DNA from 3 places in the Allobosea sp. 124 genome. Region 2 is predicted to be linked to each of the others. Evidence: riboswitches for the same ligand, from Rfam matches in the RefSeq annotation. Region 2 holds a riboswitch; each other region holds the start of a gene.
What was found. A riboswitch is a leader RNA that binds a small molecule or an ion and turns the genes downstream of it on or off. The one in region 2 is predicted to bind cobalamin.

Region 1 (3,937 bases), 110 kb from region 2:
GCCGGATCGGCGGCGAAGGCATCGTAACCGGCCAGGGCGGGCGCCTGGTTCAGCACCTCGTGGGTATCGTAGCCGTGGGGGTCGAACGCGGTCATGAGGTCTGTCCTTCATGGGAGACGAGCGCGGCGAGGGAGAGGTCGGCGAGGGCCGCGGCGATCTGGCGTCCGCGCTGCGGGGTGATCGGGCGTTCGGGCGAGAGCGGGCCGATCAGCGCCTCCATGAAGCCGCCGACGATCATCGCGGCGGCGGCATCCGGATCGACGGGGCGGAACGCGCCCTGCCCCTCGCCCTCGACCACCAGCGCGCGGAAGATGCCGGCGATCTGGCGCCGGTAGTCGAGGCGCGTTGCATCGACCGCAGGATCGGCCGGCTCGGCGATCATCGACCAGGCCAGGCGCCGGTTGGCGAAGGCGCGTCTCGCGAAGGCCTCCACCGCCGCCGTCAGGCGCTCGGGGACGGGCGCGTCGCTGGCGGCGATCGCGCGCAGGACGGACAGCTCGCGGGAGGAGACCGCCGCGACGATCTCCGCCATCAGCTCGGCCTTGGACGAGAAATAGGAATAGACGCTGCCCGTCGACACGCCGCTGGCCAAAGCGACCGCGGCGATCGAGGTCTCCTGGAAGCCGACCTCCGAGACGATCTGGCGGGCGGCGGCGAGGATCGCCTCGCGCTTGCCGTTCTTGCGTGGCTGCTTCGGGACGCCGGCCATGAGAGTCTCGATAAATTGAACCTGAATTCAAATTCAATCTGCGAGCAAAGCCAGGCCCCGTCAAGCGGACGCATGCTGCCGGTCGCTAGAACTCGATTCCGACCTGCGCCTTCACCCCGGCGGCGAAATGGTGCTTCACCAGCGTCATCTCAGTGACGAGGTCGGCGGCCTCGATCAGCTCCGGCTTGGCGTTGCGGCCGGTGACGACGATGTGCAGGTCCCGCCGGCGGGCGCGGAGGGTGGCGACGACATCGGCCAGCGGCAGGTAGTCATAGCGCAGCGCGATGTTGAGCTCGTCCAGCACGATCAGGCGGATCGTCTCGTCGGCCATGAGCTCCTTCGCCTTGTCGAAGGCGCGGCCGGCGGCGGCGATGTCGCGGGCCTTGTCCTGCGTCTCCCAGGTGAAGCCCTCGCCCATGGTGTGCCAGGCAATCTGGTCACCGAACGTCTCGAGCGCCTTGCGCTCGCCGGTCTCCCAGGCCCCCTTGATGAACTGCACCACGCCGACGCGCCAGCCATGGCCGAGGGCGCGCAGCACGAGCCCGAAGGCGGCCGTCGACTTGCCCTTGCCCGGCCCGCTGTTGACGATGAGAAGTCCCTTCTCGACCGTCTTGGCGGCGACCTCGGCATCCTGCACCGCCTTGCGCTTTGCCATCTTCGCCTTGTGGCGGGCGGCGTCGTCGATCTCGGTCGTCATCTCGTCCTCACTTTACGCCTTCACTTCACGGTTTCACTTCACCTGCATCGGCAGGCCGGCGACCATGAAGACCACCCGGCCGGCCCGGGCCGCGATCGCCTGGTGCAGCCGGCCGGCCTCGTCGCGAAATCGCCGCGCCAGCGCATTATCCGGCACGATGCCGAGCCCGACCTCGTTGGAGACGAGCACGACCGGCCCGGAGGCCCGCTCGCAGGCCGCGATCAGGGCCGCGGCGGCGGCGGCCGTGTCGTGCTCTGCCAGAATCAGGTTGGTCAGCCAGAGCGTCAGGCAATCGACCAGCACCGGCCGCCCGACCGGAAGCCCGGCCATCGCCCCGGGCAGCTCGAGCGGCGCATCCTGCGTGATCCATTGCTCCGGGCGACGCGCGCGGTGCTCGGCGATGCGGTCGCGCATCTCGTCATCCCGGGCCTGCGCGGTCGCGATGTAGCTCCAGGGCGGCGGCAGCGCCTCGATCAGCGCCTCGGCATGGCGGCTCTTGCCCGAGCGGGCGCCACCGAGGACGAGGGTGAGATGTGCAATGTCTGCGGTCATGTCGGGTGGCCATGAGACCAGCCCTCATCCTGAGGAGCGGACGCCAGTCCGCGTCTCGGAGGATGCTCCAGAGCACGCCGGACCATCCTTCGAGACGCCGCTTCGCGGCTCCTCAGGATGAGGGCTCGGATGGAAGCGAGGCAACTGCATTGCACAGCCCACCGCACATGGCTAATGATCTCCGAGACGGTGCCTCCGCAAGGAGGTGAAAAGGGAACGCGGTGCGATACCGCGGCTGCCCCCGCAACTGTAAGCGGCGAGTTTCGCGCCATCGGCCACTGGGAGCGATCCCGGGAAGGCGGTGCGAAACGCTAGGACCCGCGAGCCAGGAGACCTGCCGTCGTCTGATCCGCATTTCCAACAGGCCGCCGGCGGGGCGGCCAGGAGAACAACGATGAATACGGTTTCGGTTTCCCCCTCTCAGGCCAGCGTCTCCGAACGCGCCAAGGCCGTCGCGGCAGCGCTCGTGCTCGGCTTCGTGCTGGTCTACACGGTCGGATTCGCGGCGTCGGCCAGCGTTCACAACGCGGCCCATGACACGCGTCACGGCCTCGCCTTTCCCTGCCACTGAGGGAAAGACATCATGGTCAATCGTGTTCTCACGGTCAGTCTTCTGGCCGGGCTTCTGGCTGGGCTCATCGTCGCCGCTCTCCAGCATGTCACCACCACCCCGCTGATCCTCAAGGCCGAGACCTATGAGGCCGCGCTGCGCGCGGTCGCGCCGTCGCAAGCCGCCTTCTCCGGTGAAGCGAAGATCATTCTCGCGCATGGCGCGGAAAACCATGGCGAGCACGCCGAATGGAAGCCGCAGGACGGCCTGCAGCGGACGCTCTTCACCACGCTGGTGACCGTCGCCACCGCGATCGGCTTCGCCGCCCTGCTGCTGGCCGGGATGATCGCCGCCAATGACGACATCGACGAGCGCCGGGCGCTGATCTGGGCGGCCTGCGGGTTTCTCGCCTTCGGCCTCGTGCCGGCGATGGGGCTGGCGCCCGAACTGCCCGGCGCCGCCTCGGCCGCGCTCGAACAGCGCCAGCTCTGGTGGATCGTCACCGCGCTGGTGACCGCGGGCGGGCTCTTCGTCTTCCTGCGGATGGAGGCGCCCTGGCTGCGCGCTCTGGCCGTGCTGGCGATGCTGGTGCCTCACATCGTCGGAGCGCCGCATCCGGCTGCGCCGGAGAGCAAGGTGCCCGCCGAGGTCGCCGCTCATTTCGCCGCGCTCTCGCTGGCGATCCAGGCCGCGCTCTGGCTCGCCACCGGCTTCGCCGTGGGCCGGCTCTGGCCCTGGTTCGCCCGCCGCGCAGAGGCGCGGTGACGGGGAAGGCCGGCGCCATGTCCGAAGGCGATCTCACCATCCATGTCTGCACGGCCTGCAGGCGTGTCCGCGAGGATTTGCCGGATGGTTTCGACCAGCCGGGAACGGCGCTCGCGGAAGCGCTGACGCAGCGCCTCGCCGACGGCGCGCCCGGCATCACGGTCGTCACGGCGGAATGCCTCGCCGTCTGCAAGCGGCCCTGCACCATCGCGCTCGCAGCCGATGGCAAATGGACCTACCTGATCGGTGATCTCGACACCGAAACCCATCTCGACGACATCGTCGGCGCGGCGACGGCCTATGCCGCCAGCGCCAACGGCATCGTTCCCTGGAAAGAGCGCCCGCCCTGCTTCCGCAAGGGCGTGGTCGCACGCGTGCCGCCCATGCCGGCGCGCCAGCAAGGATGACATCATGACCGCCCCGCAGAGCCCGGCCCCGGGCAAAATGGCTCTCGACAAAATCCCCTGCACCATCGTCACCGGCTTTCTCGGTGCCGGGAAGACGACGCTGGTGCGCCATCTGCTCGAAAACGCCCAGGGCAAGCGCCTCGCCGTGCTCGTCAACGAATTCGGCGATCTCGGCTTCGACGGCGAATTCCTCAAGGGCTGCGGCATTTCCGGCTGCACCGAGGAGGATGTCGTCGAACTGCCGAACGGCTGCATCT
Region 2 (3,937 bases):
CCTCGATCTGGGCGCGCATCGCGGCAATGTTGCGCGGCACGCCGAACTCCCTGACCGTCGCACCGACGCGCTTCAGCAGCGCGACGGTGGTCCGCGTCGTGTAGGCGCCGGCGATGACGAGATCGGGCTTGTGGCTCAGCACCTGCTCGACCAGGCCGTGATTGGCCGGAATCGTTTCGGCGATCGCCGCCATGTTGGCGTTGCGCGGGTCCTGGGAAAGCCAGGTGACCGATGTGATCGCCTGCCGGTCGGCAAGGCGCAGCACGAGTTCGTCGGTGCACATGTTCAGCGAGACGATCCGGCGCGGCTTGGCCGGGTTCTCCTCGGCGGCTGCGCACGCGGCGCTTGTGATGACGGCAAGGCAGCCGAGCAGGAAGGCGCGGGCGGCTTGACGGCCGCCAGCTGGAACAAGGCCGAGGATCACAGCGTCGCCCGCAAGCCGGCGAAGGCGCCGAGGCCCGGTGCGAGGAAGCCGACCGGGTTCTCGTAGCGTTTGTCGAACAGGTTATCGACGCGGCCGAAGACGGTGAGCTGCTCCGTCGCCTTGTATTCCGCGGCGATGTTGACGGTCGCTGCTCCTGTCGCCCGCATCCGCGAGATCGAGAAGTCGCGGTTCCCGTCGACGCGGTCCCCGACATAGATCAGCGTCGCGGAGAGCGAGAGCTTCTCGATCGGTGTCCAGGTCGTGGTCACGCTCGCCTTGTGGCGCGGCCGACGCAGGAGTTCCCAGCGCGCGATCTCGTCCTTGGCGAGCGTGAAGGTGTAGTCGGCCCGCACCTTGAACTCCGGCGTCAGTTCCAGAGCCGCGAAAGCCTCGACGCCCTTGGTCGTGGCCTTGCCGACATTGGCGTAGGAATCGCGCGTGAGGTTGGTGGTAATCAGGTTCTCGATGTCGTTGTGGAAATACGTCGCGCCGAAGCGGACGCGGTCGTTCAGCAGCGGCTGTTCGAAACCGACATCCCAGCCGCAATTCTCTTCGGGCTTCAGGTTGGGATTGCCGAAGAAATTGAAGGCAGGCCTGGAATCGCTGAAGCGCTCGCTCAGCGTCGGCGGCTTGAAGCCGGTGCCGTAGCTCGCCTTCAGTTTGGTCTCCGTGCCGGGCACGATGAACACCGGCGCCAGGCGGTAGGTCGTGTGACCGCCGAACTCCTCGTCGTTGTCGTAGCGGATGTTGGCGACGGTGAAGAAGCGGTCGGTCCAGTTCGACTGCAGCTCGACGAAGGCGCCGGTGTTTCCGGTGGACGCCGTGAGCGTGCGCGATTCATAGCGCTCGTTCTCGTGCTGCAGGCCCATCACCAGCATTTGCCCTTCGGTCAGCCTGAGATCGCCGCGCCAGTCGAACTTCGTGCGCTCGCCGAGATTGGGTGTCGGCGTGCCGAGAAGGCCTGCAGCGTTTGCGGTGCGGTTGCTGCGATCCTGGTTGGTGTAGGCGATGCCGAAGCGGTTGACGAAGCGGCCGTCCAGCGGGTCCCAGACGATCTCGCCGCGCGTGAAGGCCTGCTTGTAGTCCTGGCTCGAGCGGAAGCCGTTGGGGCGGCTCGGAAAGCCTGAATCGCCGGTCGAGAGCAGGTAGCCGTCGCTGTAGCGTCCGATCCAGCTCAGGCTGACGGTGTCGGTCAGCTTGAAGCCGAGCCGCGCCGAATAGCTCCAGTTGTCATAGGAGTTCGGGTTGATGCGCCGGCCGGCGGGGACGAGGTCGGGCGGCGTGACCGGCGTTGCCTCGGATCTAAAATGGGCGATGTTGAAGGAGTAGTTGAAGCGGTCGCCGCCGCCGCTCAGGCTGATCGCCTGGTTGAAGGTGCCGTGGGAGCCCGCTTCGACGGAGGCGGTGACCTTCGGCGGCCCTTCGCCGCGCCTGGTCGTGATCGAGATGACGCCGGCCAGCGCATTGGCGCCATAGAGACCGCTCTGAGGACCGCGCAGCACCTCGATGCGCTCGATGTCGTTGGTCAGCATCGAGCCGAAATCGAAGGAGCGGTTCGGCGTCGAGGGATCGTTGACCTCGATGCCGTCGATCATGACCTTGACGTGGTTGGAGTTGGTGCCGCGCATGAACACCGAGGTCTGGCCGCCGGGGCCGCCGATCTGGACGATGTTGAGCCCCGGCACGGCCGCGAGTGCCTGGGGAAGGGTGCGGCGCTGCTGGACTTCGATCTCCCGGGCCGTGATGACGGTGACGGAACTGGCGACCTCCCTGGCGGGAGTGGGCGTGCCGGTCGCGCTGACGACGATCTGGTCGAGCGCGATGATTTCGGTCGGCGACTGGGCATGGGCTGTTTGAGACAGCACGATGCCGGCGGCAGCAAGAGAACAGCGGATAACGGAAGAAGGACCGCGCTGGGCGGCCTTGGGGATACGGATCACGATGAGACCTCGGGCGTTGACGTCTGTGGCACGTCACCGCGAACGCGATCTCCCGTTTGCCCCGGTCAGGGGGCAGACAGTCGAGCAGCGATCGAAACACCCCGTCCGAACGTGTTCGCGTGTGACCACGACTGACGGCAGGTCTCCTGGCTCGCGGGTCAGTGCCTTGTCACCGCCTTCCCAGGGCCGAGGTCCCAGTGGCGTGTGGCGATAAGGCTCGCCGCTTACAGTTGCGGGGGCAGCCGCAGCATAGAATGGCGAACCATCCGCACTGCGTTCCCTTTTGATCCCGTGAGGGAACCGTCTCGTTTACGAGTAAGGCGGAAAAGCGGCGGGGTCAATTGGCCGGCGCCGCGGCCCTGCCTGCCCCGATTCAGATCGCTCTTCAAGCCAATGGGTGTCCCGTAACTATCTGATAAATAGAAGGAGTTTTTACGCCTTCGGTGCTCGAAGCCAGCTTCGGAGGACGCCGCTCCATCCAGCCGATCGCGATCGCTCCGGCGGCAAGGGATTTGTGCCGGGTCAGGTCCAGGGGCCAGGGTCGCAGGTTCGAATCGTGTCGGGTCGCCGCGAATGTGGCTCGCAATCAGGCGCGCGGCACGCAGCGTCGCTCCCGGGGCGTCGACGGAGCCTGTGTATTTCTTGTGCCGCGGCTCGGCATACGGCCCCCGGTGACCTCCATCACCTGACCCTTCGAGCATTTCCGGCTCTCGACGAGAACTTTCTCGCCATACCGGAGGACACCGGCGGCAGGCTCCTTCTTCAGCACCTCCTGTGCGATCGTGGGCGAAACAATTGCGAGAAGGGCGGTACAGGTAACGATCAGACGCTTCATTGGCCCGCTCCAAAATTGAGACAGTGCTCCGACGCTACGCTCGCGGGGCTGGCTGGTCAAAACGGGATTCCGCTCGATCAGGTCGCCGGCTATGGCGAACTCACGCTCCTTCGCCTCAAGGGCCGAGGCCGTCGTGGGGACGCAAAGTCCGAGCCGGCCCCGGAGGCCCGCCACGCCCCGAAGTCAACGCGCTCTGAGGCTCATGATATAGGCGATGACGTCGTCGGTTTCGTCTCGCGTGAGCTGATAGCGCGGCATGTTGCCATGTGGCGTCTGCAGGAAGACGCGCAGCGAGAGTTCGGTCTGCGACGCCATGTCGGCGATCGCGCCGAAACCGGGCGGAACCCGGCCGGGATCGCGGCCGGAGCCGTCGATCTGATGGCACTGGATGCAGAGCGACGTGGCGACCTCCCGGCCGGCGCGCGCATCGCCGACGCTCTGTGCCAGAGTGGCCTCCGCCCCGAGCAGGGCCGCGCCGAGCGCCAGCAGCCTCAACCCGTCGCGAAATCTGATCGCGCGCTTCTGCCGCCAAATCCTGATCGCCGTCATCGTCGCCGTGCTCCCTCTGGTCGAAGCCCCTGGCCTCAGGGCGTGGGTTTCCACCGGCGCGACACGCGCCTGATATAGGCCACGAGCCCGTCGGTTTCGTTCTCGAGCAGGTTGAATTCGGGCATGCCGGGATGGCGAACGACGGTGCCGTCGATCAGGACGGGCGCAGGGTTGCCGGCCGGGTAGCGC
Region 3 (3,937 bases), 2.0 Mb from region 2:
ATGGTTGCCGTCGCAGCATTGAAGAGCTGGGAACCGGCAACGCCCGCCAGGATCACGCGGTCGCTCGAACCGCCCGCCCCCGTCGCCAGCAGCGCGACCACGAGCAGCGCCACGACGGCGCCGAGGAAGGCCCCGCCCGAGATCGTCAGCACCGCGCCCCCGAAACCGAGGATCATCACCGCGACCGCCCCCGTCGAGGCGCCAGCCGAGATGCCGAGGATATAGGGCTCGGCCAGCGGATTGCGCAGCAGCGCCTGCAAGATCGCGCCCGACAGGGCCAGCGTGCCGCCGCAGAGCGCTGCCAGCAGTGCACGGCTTAAGCGGTAATCGAAGATGACGCCCTGCTGGATCGCGCTGACCGGATAGCCGAGATCGAACATCCCGTTGCCAAGCGCCTGGAAGGCGGTCGACAGCGGAATCTGCATCTCGCCGATGGTGACGGCGAGCGTGATCGCGGTCACCAGCGCCAGCAGCGCCGAGAGTACGATCGCGATCCGTGCCGGCCAGTTCGGCTCGATCGGTGCGTGGCTCACCTGGCGAACCCGAAGCTCTGGATAGCGTTGGCCAGCGCCTCGATGCCATCGACCGTATCGAGGCCGGCGCGGGTGGCGCCGACATCCATCACGACGATCCGGTTGCGGCGCACGGCGTCGAGCTTGCTGGCGACCGCATCCGTCCTGAGAAAATTCAGTTTCAGGTCTATATCGTCGGCTGGAAAGCGGCGCCGGTCCATCTTGACCACGACGATGACGGCGGGATTGCCGACAGCCACGCTTTCCCAGCCGACGAGCGGCCATTCCTCATTGGTGGTGATGATGTTGCGCGCCCCGAGCTTGGCCAGGATATAGGCCGGAACGCCATTCTTACCGGCCAGGAAGGCATCGCCCTTGACGTCCTTGCTCGAGAACCAGACGGTGACTGGGATGTCCTTGGCCGCATTGCCCGCGACAGCCGCCACGGCCTTCGCCTCACGCGCCTTGAGTTCCGCGATCAGCGCTTCGGCCCGGTCCGCGACATCGAACACCAGCCCGAACTCGCGGATGTTGCGATAGACCAGTTCCATGGTGAACATCTGCGTGCGGATGCCGTCGCCGGCACCGGAATTATCCTTGCCGACGCAATCGGACGGCGAGACATAGGCTGGCACCTTCAGCTTCGCGAACTGGTCGCGCTTGCCGACGATGCCGTTGGGGCCGACATGCCATTCGAACATCGCGGTGACGAGATCGGGCTCCTGCGCGACGACGGCCTCGAAGCTCGGATCGTTATCGGACAGCCGCTTCACCCCGGCATTCGCCGCCTCGAAGCGCTTCGCCACCGGGCTGAACCAGACGGCGGTGCCGACGACCCGGTCGCCGAGACCCAGCGCGTAGAGGATTTCGGTCTGGGTCTGACCGATTGCGACGACGCGCTTCGGCGCCTTCTCGAAGGTGACCTGATGCCCGCAATTCTCGACCGTCACCGGATAGCGCGTCGCTTCGGCGCGGGCCGAGGCGACGCCCCCGGCGAGAAACGACAGGGCAAGGGCGAACGCGCGCAGGGAATGGCGCAGGCCACGGGCAGATCGGGTCATCATGAAATCCGGCTTGAAACGTAGGCAGGACGGCGCGACAGCGCGCGCCGCGGCGGGTTCAACGCCTACATGAAATGTAATAACATTACAATTTCTCATGCCATCAGCAAGCGGCACCGTGTGCCCGGATTGCCCGCCATACTGCTGGCTGTTTGAAAAAGACGTCTGCATCATCGCTAACCCCGTGACGATTGAGGGGCATGCGACGGGCGCGCGCGAGGAGCCTTCGGGGATTTGAAGGCCCGGCCCGTTCGCGCACGACCGATCAGGACACCCCGCCCGAAAGACCGTTCAGTCGATCAGGGCAGGTCTCCTGGCTCGCGGGTCGGGGCCTGTTCCGCCCGGCCTTCCCGGCGCAGGGTGCGCCAGTGGACAATGGACAGAGAGCTCGCCGCTTACAGTTGCGGGGGCAGCCTCGGCTTCGGCGCTGAACGCCTCACCGAATTCCCTCTTAGCTTCGGCCGAAAACGACCGAAGAACCTTGATCAAGATTCACGATAGAGGCGCAGCAGCCGCCGTCAAGGCCATGGGAACAAACACAGCAGCGGGTGAACGAACACCGCACCCGGCGCATCATGCGCTCAGGTTGGAGCCCGGCTCAGTGCCGCGTCCCGCTGCTGAACGCACCGCCGCGCAGCTTGTCCGGCAGGGCTTCGGCGAAGACGGCTGTCGCCTCCTCGCCATAAGTCTCAACCAGCGTGCGGAAGGCAGCGAAGAGCGCTGCATGAGCCAGCGCGTCGCTGTCCAGCCCGTCCTGCTGGGCCTCGGCGAAAGCGTCCTCGACATAGCCATAGGCGACGCGGCGCGCGTCGTGGCTCTCCTCGGCGAGGGTGAGGTCAAGCGGCAGGTCGTCGGAAATGATGGACATGAAGGCGAGGGCTCTGCGGCTTGCTTGAACGGGCTCGTTATCGCGCGAATGCTTGTCTTGCCTGGCGCGAATCGTGCCAGTTCCGGCCCGCTTCGCGACGATCGACGTCATCTGAAACATAGGCCGTGCCAGAGCGGGACGCTACCGTGCCCTTTAGGAAAGGTTAACGCAGCCGGGCAAATCGCGCGGGAAAATTCAGTTCGGCGCGCCCTGTCACCTATCCGCCATAGCGGCCGGCCAATGCGCGAGCGAGGCGCTCGCCCTCCCCCGCCAGGCGCGTCGAAGCCTCCTGGCTGCCGTCGGTGCAGGCGCGGTGCGTCTGCGAATAGGCCCGGAAGCCGCGGTTATAGGCGCTGGTCAGGCGCTCGCGCCGCACCGGCGTCCGGCCTTCGGCCTCGACCAGGGCGGTCATGCGGTTGCGCCAGTCCTGCGCTTCCTTGCCGGCACAGAGCGTGCGGAGATAGGCCAGCGACCCCATGATCTCGGCGAGCTTCAGCAGTTGCGGCTCGTAGGGCGGTGGTGGCGGCTCGGGCGCTGGAGCGGGTTCGGCCGGCTTCGCCGCGGCCGGTGGGCGCTGCTGCGCCAGCGCTGCGCCGGTTGGCACCCCCGCCAGCAGCAGCGCGAGCAGGCACAGCGCGGCCCGCCTCATGCGTCGCCTCCGGCTTCGATCAGGATGCCGCGGGCGCGGCGCAGCACATCCGCGAGTTCGCGCGTCGTCGGCAGGCCGCCAAGCCTGAGCGGATCGGCCCACATCACCGCGCCGGCTTCCGGGCCGGTCTGTGGCTCGCCGGAAAGCCATTCCCCGACGAAGGAAGCGACGACGAAATGATGCGTGATCTCGCCCGCCGCATCGCGGCCGAAGATTTCGACATGGCGGTTGAAGCCGAGAATGCGGGCCGAGACGCCGACCTCCTCCTCCAGCTCGCGCAGCGCGGCCTGTTCGAGCGTCTCGCCGGCCTCCACCTTGCCGCCCGGCAGCGACCAGAGCTGGTCGGCCGGCGGCTTCGTCCGCGTCGCGAGCAGCACCTTGCCGTGCCTGAAGACCGCAACCGATGCCGCCAGCACGGGGCGGGCCGGCGCCTTGCCCGTCACCGGGAAGCGGATGACCTGCCCGCTCCCGCCGCTCATCGCCGGCGGCCCGGCTTCATACGTGCTGCCCGCCATTGATGTGCAGTTCCGCGCCGGTGACGTAGCTCGAGGCATCGGTGCAGAGGAAATGGATCGCGCGGGCGACCTCCTCGGTCTTGCCGAGACGGCCCATCGGCAGGGTCGCGACGATCTTCTCTGTGCCGGGCGAGAGGATCGCGGTATCGATCTCGCCGGGCGAAATCGAATTGACCCGGATGCCAAGCGGGCCGAAATCCGAGGCCATCTCGCGCGTCAGGCTGGCGAGCGCCGCCTTCGAGGTCGCATAGGCCGCGCCGGCGAAGGGATGGACGCGCGAGCCGGCGATCGAGGTGACGTTGACGATCGTGCCCTTCGCCGCCGTCAATTCG

Region 1: linked by a shared signal. The riboswitch ahead of C8D03_RS05850 (CbtB domain-containing protein) and the one ahead of C8D03_RS06350 (TonB-dependent receptor plug domain-containing protein) in region 2 are both predicted to bind cobalamin.
Region 3: linked by a shared signal. The riboswitch ahead of C8D03_RS15835 (ABC transporter substrate-binding protein) and the one ahead of C8D03_RS06350 (TonB-dependent receptor plug domain-containing protein) in region 2 are both predicted to bind cobalamin.

What each region holds. Positions count from the first base shown of each region.
Region 1 covers NZ_PZZM01000001.1:1,225,821-1,229,757, forward strand. The annotation lists gene C8D03_RS05830 (acyl-CoA dehydrogenase family protein) at 1-95, opposite strand, end outside; gene C8D03_RS05835 (TetR/AcrR family transcriptional regulator) at 92-709, opposite strand; gene cobO (cob(I)yrinic acid a,c-diamide adenosyltransferase) at 795-1,406, opposite strand; gene cobU (bifunctional adenosylcobinamide kinase/adenosylcobinamide-phosphate guanylyltransferase) at 1,440-1,958, opposite strand; cobalamin riboswitch at 2,129-2,315, shown strand; gene C8D03_RS05850 (CbtB domain-containing protein) at 2,353-2,529, shown strand; gene C8D03_RS05855 (CbtA family protein) at 2,542-3,273, shown strand; gene C8D03_RS05860 (DUF1636 family protein) at 3,291-3,680, shown strand; gene cobW (cobalamin biosynthesis protein CobW) at 3,685-3,937, shown strand, end outside.
Region 2 covers NZ_PZZM01000001.1:1,331,841-1,335,777, reverse strand. The annotation lists gene C8D03_RS06355 (ABC transporter substrate-binding protein) at 1-424, opposite strand, end outside; gene C8D03_RS06350 (TonB-dependent receptor plug domain-containing protein) at 421-2,289, opposite strand; cobalamin riboswitch at 2,484-2,684, opposite strand; gene C8D03_RS26045 (DUF6719 family protein) at 2,951-3,199, opposite strand; gene C8D03_RS06340 (c-type cytochrome) at 3,383-3,748, opposite strand; gene C8D03_RS06335 (c-type cytochrome) at 3,784-3,937, opposite strand, start outside.
Region 3 covers NZ_PZZM01000001.1:3,333,733-3,337,669, reverse strand. The annotation lists gene C8D03_RS15840 (FecCD family ABC transporter permease) at 1-533, opposite strand, end outside; gene C8D03_RS15835 (ABC transporter substrate-binding protein) at 530-1,540, opposite strand; cobalamin riboswitch at 1,860-2,072, opposite strand; gene C8D03_RS15830 (hypothetical protein) at 2,172-2,441, opposite strand; gene C8D03_RS15825 (TIGR02301 family protein) at 2,659-3,090, opposite strand; gene C8D03_RS15820 (NUDIX hydrolase) at 3,087-3,605, opposite strand; gene C8D03_RS15815 (SDR family NAD(P)-dependent oxidoreductase) at 3,586-3,937, opposite strand, start outside.